2 regions of the Cohnella algarum genome follow, and region 1 is predicted to be linked to the other one. Evidence: predicted binding sites of a transcription regulator. Region 1 holds the regulator's gene; the other holds the start of a gene.
The links. Region 1 encodes CtsR, which represses protease genes until heat stress. Its sites were predicted from a motif close to ATGGTCAATAAAGGTCAAACA; they were not measured.
Positions count from the first base shown of each region.

Region 2: JW799_RS09625 (DUF4011 domain-containing protein) is a predicted target of CtsR. The motif match lies at 6,275-6,295, and genes of this name have one in related genera.

Region 1 covers NZ_JAFHKM010000002.1:888,212-895,823, forward strand. The annotation lists gene clpC (ATP-dependent protease ATP-binding subunit ClpC) at 216-2,660, opposite strand; gene JW799_RS04200 (protein arginine kinase) at 2,699-3,760, opposite strand; gene JW799_RS04205 (protein-arginine kinase activator protein McsA) at 3,779-4,285, opposite strand; gene JW799_RS04210 (CtsR family transcriptional regulator) at 4,318-4,779, opposite strand; gene JW799_RS28275 (sterol carrier protein domain-containing protein) at 4,936-5,217, opposite strand; partial or broken gene JW799_RS04220 (GNAT family N-acetyltransferase) at 5,289-6,110, opposite strand; gene tatC (twin-arginine translocase subunit TatC) at 6,236-6,988, opposite strand; gene tatA (twin-arginine translocase TatA/TatE family subunit) at 6,981-7,226, opposite strand; gene JW799_RS04235 (PhoX family protein) at 7,261-7,612, opposite strand, start outside.
Region 2 covers NZ_JAFHKM010000002.1:2,114,807-2,122,418, forward strand. The annotation lists gene JW799_RS09610 (ExeA family protein) at 1-731, shown strand, start outside; gene JW799_RS30030 (DUF5348 domain-containing protein) at 744-965, shown strand; gene JW799_RS09620 (AAA domain-containing protein) at 962-5,227, opposite strand; gene JW799_RS09625 (DUF4011 domain-containing protein) at 5,278-6,213, opposite strand; gene JW799_RS28480 (hypothetical protein) at 6,341-6,580, opposite strand; gene tnpA (IS66 family insertion sequence element accessory protein TnpA) at 7,233-7,526, shown strand; gene tnpB (IS66 family insertion sequence element accessory protein TnpB) at 7,520-7,612, shown strand, end outside.

The DNA of each region.
Region 1 (7,612 bases):
GCGGGCATGCGGAGGCGGCAAGATGGGTATTTTTACTCAACTGTGTACGGCCATATGTACATGACGGGCTGAGATGAGCCGTCACGACTCAACCGGATCGCTAACGAGCCATGCGGAGGTGCATTTAGCCGTTAGCGCGGCGGCGCCAACCGACAAAAAAAGCCCGCCGGAAGTCCGAAAACTTCCGGCAGGCTAAACCTTTTATCCGCGAACGATCAGGAATTGCTCGTCACTTCGTCCTTCGTGCTGACGACCAGCTCGCCGTCCTTCTCGTCGATGACGAGCGAGTGGCCTTTGCTGATTTTGCCGATCAGCAGCTCTTCGGACAGGCGGTCTTCGATATGCTTCTGAATCGCGCGGCGCAGCGGACGCGCGCCGTATTGCGGATCGAAGCCTTCCTTGGCGAGGAAGCTCGCCGCCGCTTCGGTGAGCTCGAACTGGATTTCCTGCTCTTTGAGGCGTTTGCGCAATTCGTCCGCCATCAGGGTGACGATTTGGGCGATGTGCTTCTCTTCGAGCGGGTGGAAGACGATCGTCTCGTCGATCCGGTTCAGAAACTCCGGACGGAACGACTTCTTCAGCTCGGCCAGCACCTTATCCTTCATGTTCTGATAATCCCGGCCTCCGTCCTGGGCGGCCGTGAAGCCGAGCGTCGAGTTGCGCTTGATCTGGTCGGCGCCGACGTTCGACGTCATGATGATCAGCGTGTTGCGGAAGTCGACGGTGCGGCCTTTGGAATCGGTCAGGCGCCCGTCTTCCAGCACTTGCAGCAGCACGTTGAACACTTCCGGGTGCGCCTTCTCGATTTCGTCCAGCAGGACGACGGAATACGGCTTGCGGCGGACTTTCTCGGTCAGCTGGCCGCCTTCGTCATAGCCGACGTATCCCGGAGGCGCTCCGACGAGGCGGGACGTCGAGTGCTTCTCCATGTACTCCGACATGTCGATGCGGATGACCGCGTTCTCGTCGCCGAACATCGCTTCGGCAAGCGCCCGCGCGAGCTCGGTTTTCCCGACGCCGGTCGGCCCGAGGAAAATGAACGAGCCGATCGGACGTTTCGGATCCTTCAGGCCGGCGCGCGAGCGGCGGACGGCGCGGGCGACGGCTTTGACGGCTTCGTCCTGTCCGATGACGCGATCGTGCAGGATGTCCTCCATCTTCAGCAGGCGCTCGGTTTCTTCCTCCGCCAGCTTGCTCACCGGAATGCCGGTCCAGCTGGCGACGACTTGCGCGATATCTTCCGGCGTCACCTCGGAATCGGTGCGGCCCTGCTTTTCCTTCCATTGGTTCTTCGTCGCGTCGAGCTCCTCGCGAATCTTCTGCTCGGTATCTCGCAGCGCGGCCGCTTTTTCGAATTCCTGGCTTTGCACGGCGGCGTCCTTCTCCTTGCGGATATCCTCGAGACGCTGCTCGAGCTGCTTCAGATTCGGCGGTACCGTGTACGAACGGAGCCGTACCTTCGAGCTCGCTTCGTCGATCAGGTCGATCGCCTTGTCCGGCAGGAACCGGTCGGTAATGTACCGGTCGGACAGCTTGACGGCGGCTTCGATCGATTCGTCCGTGATTTTCACGCGGTGATGCGCTTCGTAGCGATCGCGCAGCCCGTGCAAAATTTGAACCGCTTCGTCCGGAGACGGCTGGTCGACCGTAATCGGCTGGAACCGTCTTTCGAGCGCGGCATCCTTCTCGATATATTTGCGGTATTCGTCCAGCGTCGTCGCGCCGATGCATTGCAGCTCGCCGCGGGCGAGCGCCGGCTTCAGAATGTTGGAGGCGTCGATCGCCCCTTCTGCGCCGCCGGCTCCGATCAGCGTGTGCAGCTCGTCGATGAACAGAATGACGTTGCCGGCCTGGCGGATTTCGTCCATGATCTTTTTCAGCCGGTCCTCGAATTCGCCCCGGTATTTGGTGCCCGCTACGACGGACCCCATATCCAGCGTCATGACGCGTTTGTCGCGAAGCGTTTCCGGAATTTCGTTGTTGACGATCCGCTGCGCAAGGCCTTCGGCGATCGCCGTTTTGCCGACGCCGGGCTCGCCGATCAGCACCGGATTGTTCTTCGTGCGGCGAGACAGCACCTGAATGACGCGTTCGATTTCCTTCGCCCGTCCGATGACCGGGTCGATATTGTTGTCCCGGGCGCTCGCCGTCAAGTCGCGGGCCAGGCCGTCAAGCGTCGGCGTGCTGACGTTGGCGGACGGGCCGTGGTTTTGCGAAACGTTCTCGCTGCTGCCGAGAAGCTGCAGCACTTGCTGGCGGGCCTTGTTCAGGCTGATGCCCAAATTGTTGAGCACGCGGGCCGCGACGCCCTCGCCCTCGCGGATCAAGCCGAGCAAAATATGCTCCGTGCCGACATACGTATGGCCGAGCTTGCGGGCTTCGTCCATCGACAGCTCGATGACCTTTTTGGCGCGGGGCGTATAAGCGATATTGGTCGGCTGCTCCTGGCCGCGCCCGATGAGCGATTCGACTTCGTCCTGAATTTTTTCGAGTCCGAGTCCGAGCGCGATGAGCGCCTTGGCGGCGATGCTTTCTCCTTCGCGAATCAGACCGAGCAGAATATGCTCCGTGCCAATGTTATTGTGTCCCAGGCGCACCGCTTCTTCCTGCGCCAGCGCGAGCACTTTTTGCGCGCGTTCGGTAAATCTTCCGAACATCATAAGACAGCACCTCCCCAATTAATGTAAGAATAGAACATTTACGCCCTGGATGCCAGTTTCGTTCGAATCATTTCCGCCCTGGCGATATCCCGCCGCTCGGGAATGAGCGTATCCCCGTACGCCTGCTGCAAAAATCCCGGCTGCGTGGACACGATCAACTCGTTCAGCGAGGTCGGATCGAGTTCCGGAAGAATGCCGAGATGGACGCCGAGCCGAATGTCGGACAGCCGCTGCGAAGCTTCCTTCGAATCGATGACGGTCGCATGCGTCAAAATGCCGTACGAGCGCTTGACCCGATCTTCCACCCGGATCCGGTTCTCGTTCAACAGCTTGCCGCGGGCGGCTTTTTCGTGGCCGATAATCTGCTTGGCGACGGCGTGCAGGTTCTCGACGATCTCCTGCTCGGACTGGCCGAGCGTGATCTGATTCGAGACCTGGAACAGGTTGCCCGTCGCTTCGCTTCCTTCGCCGTACAGCCCGCGAACCGCGAGACCGACCTGCGTCACCGCCGTCAAAATCCGGTTGATCTGGCCGGTCAGCACGAGCGCCGGCAGATGCATCATGACCGATGCCCGGATGCCGGTGCCGACGTTCGTCGGGCAGCTCGTCAAATAGCCGTGCTTTTCGTCGAAGGCGTAATCGACGCCCTCTTCGAACAAATCGTCGATTTTGCTCGAGAAATCCCACGCCTCCGGAATTTGAAAGCCCGGATACAGGCATTGAATGCGCAGATGGTCTTCCTCGTTCACCATAATGCTGACGTCTTCGGTATTGCTAAGGATAAGCGCGCCGTTCCGGGACTCGTTCGCCAGCATCGGGCTGATCAGATGCTTTTCGACGAGGACGAGCTTCTCCAGTTCGGTGAGCTCGGACAGGCGGATCGTCTGGAAGGAATCGACCCCGTTCAGCCGCCCGCTTTCCGCGATGCCAAGCAGCTGCTCCATCGCCTTCTCGGATTGCTCCGACGTGGCGAACAGCGGAAACGGATAATTCCGCAAATTGCGGGCGATCCGCACCCGGCTGCTGAGCACGACGTCCGTTTCGGGCGCTTTTTTGCTCATCCACGGACTTAGCGCTTGTTGAAAAGGTTGCTTGTTCACGAAGATTCCTCTCCTTCGTCAACCCGAGATTTCGTTCTCGAGCTCCCGGATCCGGTCCCGGAGCTGAGCCGCCGTCTCGAAATCTTCGCGTTCGATTCGAACCTGGATTTCCTTTTTAAGCCGATCGATTTCGCGTTTCGCTTTCACGTGGCCTCCGGCCCGCTTAGGGACTTTGCCGACGTGCACCGTGTTTCCGTGAACCCGCTTCAGCAGCGGATCCAGCCGTTCGGAAAATTGCTTGTAGCAGTGGCTGCACCCGAATTTCCCCATTTTGCTGAATTGGGCGTACGTCATCCCGCACTTTTCGCAACGGGGAACGTCCGGCCGCGATCCGACGTTCGAAGGCTCGAAATCGAGAAGGCCGGACAGCAAATTGTGAATGGAGAAGCCGCTTGCCGTACCCGGAATCATCTCGCCCTTGTCGCGGGCGCATGCTTCGCAAATATGCAGCTCCGACTTTTCTCCATTGTTGATTTTCGTAAAATGAAGCGTTGCCGGCCGTTTGCCGCATTCTTGGCAAACCATGGCTTTTCCTCCTTTCCGGAATGCGCTTCGCCCTACTTCGTGAGCAGAGCGAACAACGCCGCTTTCATGATTCTCGCGCGAAGCTCATCCCGGTACGGAAGCTTGACCGCGAGCGCCTCGCGCGAAACGGCCGCCTTCAGCATGCCCGCCTCGCGCCCGGTCATAAATCCGGCTTCTTCCAGCTGATAAATCAGTCCTTCGGCAGCCGTCTGATCGATCCGATCGCCGATCGTCTGCTGAACGTGCGCCTGAATCGCCTCCAGCGAAGGCAGATCTACGCGCTGAATCCGGATATAGCCGCCGCCGCCGCGCTTGCTCTCGACGTAATACCCCTTTTCCAGGGTAAACCGGGTACTGATGACGTAATTGATTTGCGAAGGAACGCAAGAAAACTTACCCGCCAAATCGCTGCGCTGAATCTCGACCGCGCCATCCGAACTGTTATGAATGATCTGCTTCAAATAATGCTCGATCAGATCGGATATGTTGCGCACCATCAGAACCTCCTTTCCGGAGCGCCTTCTGACTTTGACTTTCTTTGACTATAGACTTATTATAATCGATCTTGTTTTATTTGCCAAGAGGGGGACGAAGCCCCCTCTGATCAGTATGGGAAGGGCGGCATCGCTTTATTCGCGGGGCGAAAGCGATCAGAAGAAATCCGCCAGGTACGGCCGATGTGCCGGCACGCGCCGTTCCAGCAGCTCGATCCGTTCGGCGTCCCCCCGCAGCCGGCCCCAACGCTCCAAATCCGCCGGACGCCGGTTGCCGAGCAGCATCGCGGTCAACGTTTGAATATCGCAAGCGACCCCGTCGGAACGGACGGCCGCCTCCTCCTCGCGGCGCATTCGCGCGGCGCCTTCCGCGTCCCACTCGATGCGAAAAACGCCGTCGTTCCACGGCGCGAATTCGTCGCGGAGCGCAAGCCGCAAGCTTTCGTTCCCGGCCCCGGGGCGAACGGAAGCAAGGAGACGAAGCCTTCCGCATCCACGATTCGCGACATGAAGTAAGGGACCACTTCCTGCTTGAACCGGGGATCGGCGAAAAGGAACGGGCTTTCGTCATCGGCCGGAACCGTCATCGTCACCTTGTCGGCCATCGAATCGTGGTTGGCCGCGAACTGCCAAAGCCCGCGCCGCGCCTCTTCGGTCAGCGCGACCCATTCGTGAACGGCAAACGTTCCGCCGCTCACCTCATAGAGTATGTAGCCTTCCGGCTCGCTGCTTTCGTTTTTCCAGATCGCCGCAAGCCCCGGCTTGGAAAATACCTTCGAGCGCCACCATTCCGGCGAACGCTTCAGCATCCCGACGCGGCCCATGGCGAACCGGTCGTACAGGTCGTTGAAAGCGTCGGCTTCCTTGGCCGCCCTGACGATTTTTCCGGAGACTTCCGAGCGTTTCGGGAGCTGGCTCTGCGCAATGACGTACATCTTTCGTTCGACGGTCATTTCCCAGCCGAATTTACGGTAAAAAGGAAACGAGAACGGATGCAGCATGCTTACCGTTTGGCCTTGTTCGCGCATCGTGACGAGCGCTTGACCGAGCAGCTTCGTTACGCAGCCGTATCTTCTCGCTTCCGGCCAGGTCGCGACGCTGGCGATGCCTCCCATTTTCAACAACGTCCGTCCCGCCCGCATTTCAAACGGAATCAAATGAAGCCCGGACATCAGCTTGCCGTCCTCGCCGAACGCCCCCCAATGCTCCTCCGGCCGAAACGAAGCCTTGTATTCCTTCGCCTCCTCCTCGGACAACCCTTTTTGAAACGCGAATTCGGACAGCGCGATACGCTCCTCCATCTCATTCGCGGTAAGCTGACGAATCTGCATGCGGCATGCCTCCCTTTGGCTCCATCATAACGCATTTCAACGCGGTTCGCACTCGTCGCGCGGAACGGCAAGGGACAAAAAACCGTCTCCCCGCCCGGATTCGGCGAAGAGACGGCTGATGCGGCTTAATCTTGCGGCGCCAGGGAAGACCCGCTATCCGCGTTCGCCAGGCGCAATTGCTTGCGGTAGACGACCTTGGAAATCGTGATGCTGATTTCGTACAGCAAAAACAACGGAACGATGACGATAATGTCCGACATAATGTCCGGCGGCGTGATCGCAACCGCAAGGATGACAAGCGCGAAGTAAGCCATCTTGCGCGCTTTGGCCATTCTCACCGGATTCACGATGCCGAGCTTGGTCAAAAACATGACGATCGCCGGCATCTCGAACAGAAAGCCGAACGGAACCGTCATATGGATCATGAATGTAAAATACTTTTGCGCCGTGTACATCGTCTCGAACGAGCCCGCGGCCATGTTCTGCATAAATTGCAGCACCATCGGGAAGAGGACGAAATAGCCGAACCCGACGCCGGCGACGAACAGCACGCCGATCGCGGGGATGAGCAGCAGCGCCGGCCGCCGCGCCCGGTCCGGCAATGCCGGCTCCACGAACTTCCACGTCTGGTAGGCGGCGACGGGAAGCGTGACGGCGACGGCGATGCAGCCCGCGATCATCATGTATACCCACATGACGTCCGACGGACCGAGCAAAACGAGCGGCCGGTCCATATCTCTTGCGAGCCATTCGTAAATGTCCCGCACGTAAAGGAGCGCCGCCGCCATCGCCACGACAAAGGCGACGAGCGTGCGGATGATGCGAGTCCGCATTTCCTCCAGATGCTCGAGAGCGCTCTGGTCGTTCGGGTTACGCATTCGGCTTGTTCTGCGCCGCGACGGCTTGCGGAGCCGATGTCGAAGCGGCTTGCGAACCCGTTTCCTTGCTGCCGCCTTCGTCCTCGCCGTTTACGAGCCCATTCGTCGCCCCTTTGAATTCGCTGAGCGTCCGGCCGAACGCGCGGCCGAGCTCGGGAAGCTTGGAAGGACCGAAGATGATGAGCGCGATGATCAAAATGAGAATTAAACCGCCGATTCCGATATTGCCGAATGGCATCGCGATCGCTCCTTTTCTTTTTTATCCCGGGGGTTTAGCCCAGCTTGAAGCCGCTGATGGCGACGACCGCGCACCTGGCGATTTTTTCGCCCGGCCGGTGCGGCCACGTGCTCGTAGGCTGGCTCAAATCCTCCGTATTTTCGCCCGGATGCTGGATCGACAGGAACAGCGTTTGCTCGTCGGGCGTGAAGAAAGGACCGGTAAGCTCGCATTCGACCGGACCCGACGCGAATTGCAGCGCGACGCCCTTGTCCGGCCCGCTCGTCGGAATGACGAAAAGCCCGTTGTTCATGAACGATTTGTGCACGCCCTTGTTTTGGCTGCTGCTCGAAATGTCCGTGACGACCCACAGGTTGCCGTTCGAATCGAACGCGAGGTTGTCCGGC
Region 2 (7,612 bases), 1.2 Mb from region 1:
CCAAGCGATTCGAAGAATGTGTAGCACGGATGCAGTATATGGTGATGACTCGCTCGATTGGCTGCGTCACCGGTGAAATTGGCTGCGGCAAGTCGACAGCCGTTCGCTACTTGAAAGACCAACTGGATCCGAACAAGTACCGGTTTATCTATCTGTCGGATGCGAATCTGAAACCAAGGGACTTTTACCGTGAACTCCTCCACCACTTCGGCTTGCCGCCCAAGTTTCTGCGCAGCGAAGCCAAACGGCAATTCCAGCACCTCGTATGGGATTTGTACGAGAACCAGCAGAAGGTCGCCGTTATTGTCGTGGATGAAGCGCACCTGCTTTCAGGAGACATGCTGCAAGAAATACGCTTTTTGACGAATTTTCGTATGGACTCGATTTCGCCGCTTGCCCTGCTGCTCATTGGACAGCCGGAACTACAGGCCACGTTGCAACTGAGAATCTTCAAGCCGATTACACAGCGGATGAACGTGCGTTTTCATTTGGAAGGCTTGTCGCTCGAGGAGTGCCGCGATTACATCTCCCACCAATTGGAGGTTGCCGGAAGTACAGGGCCGGTGTTTACGACAGAAGCGATGGACGCCATATACGCGCATGCTCGGGGGATATGCCGAGAGATAAATAACGTCTGCACCGCTGCGCTTCTGGATGCAGTGCTGCGAAAAGACAAAATGATTGATACCGTCCATGTGACGAGGATCCTAGCTGAATTTAAGGAACAGTGAGGGATGACAAATATGAATGAGATACGATTTCATGGAGATACCGAGCGTTGGAACGTGTACGATGGAGAAGAGTTGCTTTGCTCGCTACGTTGTGGTGATGCCGTGATGATTCAAGTAGGAAAGCACTTCTTGCCATCCAACCTTGAGCTCGATACGGACTGGTACGTGAAGTTTGGAAATTCGAAGTTCTGGCTCCACCGACATGCCAAGTACCGCGTCCGACCGCTGTTCTAACTGCTCTTCGGAGCAGTTTTTTTACGCCGACAAACAAAGGCGAAATATAATTGTCTCCGAAACGGCGGTGAGGAAAGCAAAAAGCCACCGTCATTGGCGGTTCCGAATCTACCGTCAATTAAAGTGGCTGATGACAGGATTGGGTATTCCTTTTCGACAACATACTTAATCACGTTCTTAAGATAAGTCGTATCATCGGAATAACGTTTAACCTCATAGACATTAGCTTCTTCATAGTATTCAAAGGAATAAGGGTTATCGTAAGTATGATCGCCAAGATCCGTGGGGTTCTCTATAATTTGGATACCAATCGTTTGCTGTAAGAGCTCGCTTTGAAACTTATGCATTGATCCAGAATTAACATTGCTTTCCTTGTACTCGCTTATGGCCTTGTTGACAGCATCCAGTAATTTACGACCTTCTGTAATAGGATCTTTAATCCAGTCAGTTGACCATATACGATAGATTTTCCAACCAATGTCCTCCAAGATGGTCTGACGCAACCTGTCACGTTCTCTAGCCGTTCTAGCAGAGTGGTATGTAGCTCCATCACATTCTATTCCAAGGACGAACCTGCCACTTAACGTAGGATGTTTAACGGCAAGATCGATTCGATATCCGGAGCAACCAACTTGAGTAGCAACCATAAATCCATTCTTTACTAAGAAGTCATACACAGACTCTTCAAATGGAGAGTCAACGTTAACCGAATCGGAATATGTCAGCTCATTAAGAATTGCATCGGGCCCATTCATTGCAAATTCTATATAAGATCGTAACATCTTTACACCTTCAGCATTTGTGCTCTCCAATTTAATATCTGTTGGCCGGATCGATCCAACAAGTTTAACATTATATTTAGCTCGAGTTATTGCAACATTCAACCGACGATAGCCGCCGGATCTGCTTAAAGGCCCGAAGTTCATATACATAATGCCATTTGAATCTTTTGCATAACCAATGCTGAAGATAATGGTATCGCGTTCATCCCCCTGCACGTTCTCAAGGTTTTTTATGAAAAACGCTTCTTCTTTATCTTCATTGAAGAATTTTTCAAATTCCTGATTTTGAAGACGCAATTGACGGATTGCTGTTTCAACGGCCTGTTGTTGGGCTTCACTAAAAGTGACAACTCCTAGGGATCTTTCAGGGTAGTTGCGGAAATGCTCATAAACCAATTCAGCCACACGTGTTGCCTCTTTTACGTTACATTTCTTACCGCCACGATCATAAACTCCATTCTCAACATAAATATACTCGACTCCGTGGTCAGGAACTTTATCAATGTGAGAAGGAAATGTGATTAAATTATGATTGTAAATTTTGGCGTTTGAGAAAGCAATCAGGTGTTCATGGCGACTCCTATAATGCCATCTTAGTGTTCGCTCCGGCAGAACAGTAAGGGATTCATCAAGAATAGACTCAAATGCGTCGGTATCGTCAAATTCTTCATCGTCTGCTCCATCGCCATCAAAGTCTCCATCTGAAGTATTCGCGGCAAAGAAGTTGGTTGGTGGCAGCTGTTTATTGTCTCCGGCAATAATGACTTGCTTCCCCCTCATAATTGCTCCTATTGCATCTTCAGTACAAACCTGTGATGCTTCGTCGAAGATTACCACATCAAAGTTATAGTTCTCTGCATCGAGAAATAAGCTTACGGAAAGGGGAGACATCATCAAACATGGTTTTAGAGTAAGTAATAAATTGGGTATCGCCTTGAATAGTTTCCGTAATGGAAGTATTTTGCGTTGTTTGCCTAGTTCACGCTTTAATATTCCAATCTCATCCATAGCCATTGTCGCCATGTTCAAATCTGGCAACCTTGAGACAAGACGTTCTTTTATCCTTGTTCTTGCCAAGGAAAGTTGAGTTATATCGAGGCGATTAAATTCCCGTATGATCTCATCGTGGCTACGGCTACGGAAAGAATTAACTGCAGGAAACTTTGAGATTACAGAGTCTACCCACAGTCGATAGAAACGCTTAAGGAATGTACCGACTATCAGATCTTTGTCGATCTTGAGTTCTTCTACTTTCTGGACATACTCCGACAATCCTTCTTTCTTACACTCATCCCTGATGCTACGGAAATCAATCCATTCTTCCAGAGATGATATGTTGTTCAGACATTTGCTGATCTTTAATAAGATGGAGGTTAAGTCTGTTCGTTGTAACTCCTCTACATTGTCAAAGAGGTTTGCAAACCATCGCCATTCTTTCTGTATATGATTCAAGCTATCCTTAAGAATCTTCTTGTAAGAAGAGACCTCTGCAACATATGAGGAATCAGAACAAATGCGAGCAATAAAGTTCTGTGGCAATAAATACTTCTCATGTAACTTCTTAAAATCTCCGGCCCAAGATAATGATCCTAAGATGGAGCCCCAATCAGTTTGGATACTACCGTTGAAGAAACTCTGGAAGTTTTCTTTTAGGTTATCGCTCTCCTTATTGATTGTGCGATCAATAATCTGAATAATTTCCAACTTGGAGAGATCATCTATAACTTCGTCATATGAAAGTTCTTTATGACTATGCTTAGTCACTTCTGTAAACAATCCATCCAGTACTTGAAGTGAATTCATTACACCGGTAACCATTTCAAGAAGTACTGATACATCCAAATTCTTACAATCGGATGTAGATGGCAGTATCCTTTGAAGAGTAAGAACCAGATCAGGGTCTTTTATGATACCAAGCTTCTCATGTCGTGTTTTAATGTCCTGATAATTCGCTTCTCCATCAACGAGAAAGTTTTTAACGCTAACAGGAATAGGCTCACCTGAGAAACAGTTGAGAATGCTTGAGAATTGTTTGAACGATTGATCCAAGAGCCCCCAATCAGTCATTTTCCCAAGATAATGGCTTCCCAATAATTGAGTAAGTATCTTTTCATTTTCATTTAGCCAAGAATGAATATCAGCGATTTCTTTTAATTCGTTTAAGACAGAGATAATGGTTTGATCATCGAACTTCTGAGAATTATCTTTCATCAAAACACGAATTTGTTTTTTATCTGTTCTGTAGCTCCTTTTAAAAACCTTGAACCAAGTAGTGTATTCAATCTTGAATCGTTTCAGCATAGATGAATAATCAATGTCAAAGATCTCTTTATCGAAGCGGCTGCTTATGGATGTTGTGAGATTGTTGATCTGATCGTACTTATTCTTTGCTTCTTCTGACAACTTCTTAATAGCATTATATTTACCAGGGTCAAACCATGCCTCAGTAGGTCTTGGATTTAGAAGAATGAAGCTCAATAATGTATGAAGTGCTTCTAAACCCATGATCGATCTTTTATAAGGAATTTTTAATGTTTCAAAAATACTTTCTGCCGCGGCTGAAGCAGCTTCTATTTTTCCGCAAATGGAAGTCAGTTCATTAATGATCGATTTTGCGAACCTCAAAATATCATTGTCACTTGGAAAACTATCCTCATTTAATATAGGCTTAACTGTTGTAACCCTTGATAAGAGTAGTGATTTTGTATTTTCAGCTTGCAGATTGAAGTAATCGTTATCATAAATTTTGCCTAACTCGGACTGGTAATCTTCATATTCCTTTTTCATTGCAAGATATTTCTCCGCTTGCTGAATAAGCGGAGTAATATCTTCAGTAGTTATCCAATGAATCGGAATTCCTGGTGATTTCTCCGAGATATCGAAAATCTCAAGGATATCCTCTGTTGCAGCCAGGGTCAAATCCCTGTTCAGTTCGAAGTTATTATTAACTTTATTAAAATTCTCTACAAGTACGTGGAAAGCGGGGGCCAACTTCCTTAAGTTTGTTTCAATGTCATGCCGAAGTTCGTGCGAAACATTGGGGACTATGCAGTTTCTCCATGGGTTGAGTGCGTAGTCCTCCGTCATTTTTCCGATGGTTTTGGAGAGTTCATTCAAAAGGTAAATATATCTATTCAACTTCTCCAGTGTCGTTTCGCCCACATTGTCAATGGAGAAAATGACATCTGGAGTTTCGTATAACTTAGCTAATTTCCCATTAACACTGTATAGTGTTAGATTGAGAGGCTGGATGGGAGTGTGAAGTTCAGTAATATAACGGTTCAATTTTTCCCTTTGCTTTTCAAGTAATTCTAGTTGGGAGACTGCCTCATCATGAACTTTAAATCTACTAAGAGCCAATGTATTTCCAAGATCGTTTAGGACTTCCTTCTTATTAGCTCTATGGCTATGTAGGGTGAGACAAAAATCAGATAAGCCTGCTTGCGTCAATCGTTTGTGTACAACCTCAAGTGCTGCCATCTTCTCCGAAACGAATAGCACTCGTTTTCCCTCAGCAAGACTCTCAGCGATTATGTTTGTAATGGTCTGGCTTTTTCCAGTACCAGGGGCCCTTGCAGCACAAAACTGACACCTTTCTTGGAGTAAAGAATGGCGTCTTGCTGGCTAGAATCTGCATCAACGACTTGAAATGCATCAATAGCCCGAGTCTTCCTGTCGTGATCATACTGATTGAATTCTGCAGGCAGTGTTTTGATTTGGCTTCTGTCTCCAGCCGATCCGAGAAGTACCGGGTGTGCCTTTATCTTATCCTGGTTCTTATCCAGGTCTTCGTACATATTTATTTTCAAAAAAGAGAGCAGGCTTAATCCAGTCTCAAAAGCAACTTCCCATTTGTTTTTATTAACAGATTTATTGAGGTTGTTGAGATACTCGGTAATGCTATCTTCGTGTGCATCGAATTCAGGTAATGTAATTCCGAATTCATGTTCCATTTTATATTTTAATGTTGGGTTAACCACGACCTCGTCTTCATGTAGACGTAGGACGAAGGGCGAGGTAATGGACTCTAGTGTAAGTGATACCGGAACAAGTACGATGGGGGAGGTGATGATCTGATCAGAGTCTTGGTTCTCCTTCCACCTCAAGAAACCAAATGAAAGATATAGGATGTTGACACCTTGCTCTTCAAGTGCTGTCTTTGCTTTGTTTCTAAGATTTCTTAATGTTTTCTGTTGCTCTTTGATGGTTTGATTGGTTTGTAAATCGCCACTTGAAGTATATGGTTCACTAACTTCGTCTTCATCGTCATCAAAATCTTCAAATGGGAATGGGAATTCTAAAGCTGTTTCATTAACGACGAGCAGTCTAAACAATTCAGCGAGATCAGGGGCTACTATCTTGATGTTGGAACGTTTGGTTTCTCGATAGTTGATGAGTCTGTTTTTCTTGCCCAAATCAAGAAGACGCTTCTTCCATTTATCTATGCGGACATCAATTGCAGCCATAATAACACCTCAGCCATTAGGACTAAATCATATGTATGTAAAAAGCTAACTAATTATTATTAAGTTCAACAATTGACAAAGATCTCCTTCTTTCGACCAGTCGCAAATTGCCAAATCTCAACAAACTCTATGAAAAAGCTAAACAACAACAAGATAAGGGACAGTAACGATTCTGGTTGATAAGCGTCCTCCAAGTCCTTTTCATACGCTTCAGCAGGATATGCTGGTAACGGGTTTCGCTCAAGATGACTTGTGTTACAACATGTTTTCGAATGATTTTAAGCAAAAAAGAGTGAAACGTGCGGGCTTGAATGGTTGCCGCAATATTTTCATCCATCCCAGGTAAATGTGCGATTCGGTCACGCATTTCCTCTGCCGCTTTTTTTGGAAAACATGACCAGCAATATGTTTGCGGTCTGGACAATAGGAATCGTATGGCTTCCCGCTCCGAGCGGTGTTTTGTAAAAAGTCCTACTACTCAAACCATCACCTTCATTAACTCGTGAAGCTCGTGCATTGCGTTCTTTTCTCCACCAAGTGATCAACATGGACAGTCAGTTCGTTGATAAGTGGGATTGGCAACGATTCTGAATAATACGTTCTTGCCATCTTCTAAACGACAGATTCTTCTTAATTCTATCACAAGGAATTGGGCCTTTCTTCCTGATCTTGATCAATATGTTGAGCTCAATTAAGTTTTGTTACCCCTATTGGGAGTAGAAACGCCAAAATCGCAATTTTTTGGCTCATTACCACTTGGCACAAGCTGAAATCCTTATGGATATTAATCCTACGCCGACATTTCAATCGGTGAATGCTTACAGTAGGGTAATCAATATTCTATATATCGTCAATAGTGACAAATTGTAACGAACATCTACATAAAAAAGCCGAATTCGATTTGAATCGTAAGCGTCAAACTCTCCCCACCTTCGTTCCTTGCAATAACCGTGAGATAATCCTCCTCATAGTCCAATTCGGGGAGGATTTTTTATGGCCAGAGAAGACGTACAGAAGAAATGGGAAGAACGATTGCCGCTTTCCGTTCCAGTGGAGAAAAAGCAGCAAGATGGTGCAAAGCCAATCAGGTGGATCGTCGCGGGCTCTATACATGGATGAAGAGGCTAAGCGGTTCATCCCCTGCTGCTGTCAAGTCAGCCACCTTCGTCAAAGCTCATATTACTCCCGAGCCGGAAGCCACACCTTCGGCTTGCCTTCGCATCCGAATCGGCGCAGCCGTCATCGAGGTTGACGCCGGGTTCAATCCCGCTTTGCTCCGCGACGTGGTGCAGGCTTTGGAGGTCATATGCTGAGCGAATTAACCAGCCGTCAGGTATTTCTGGCTTGTGGCAGCACGGATTTACGTAAATCCATCGACGGATTGGCTGCTCTTGTCCAA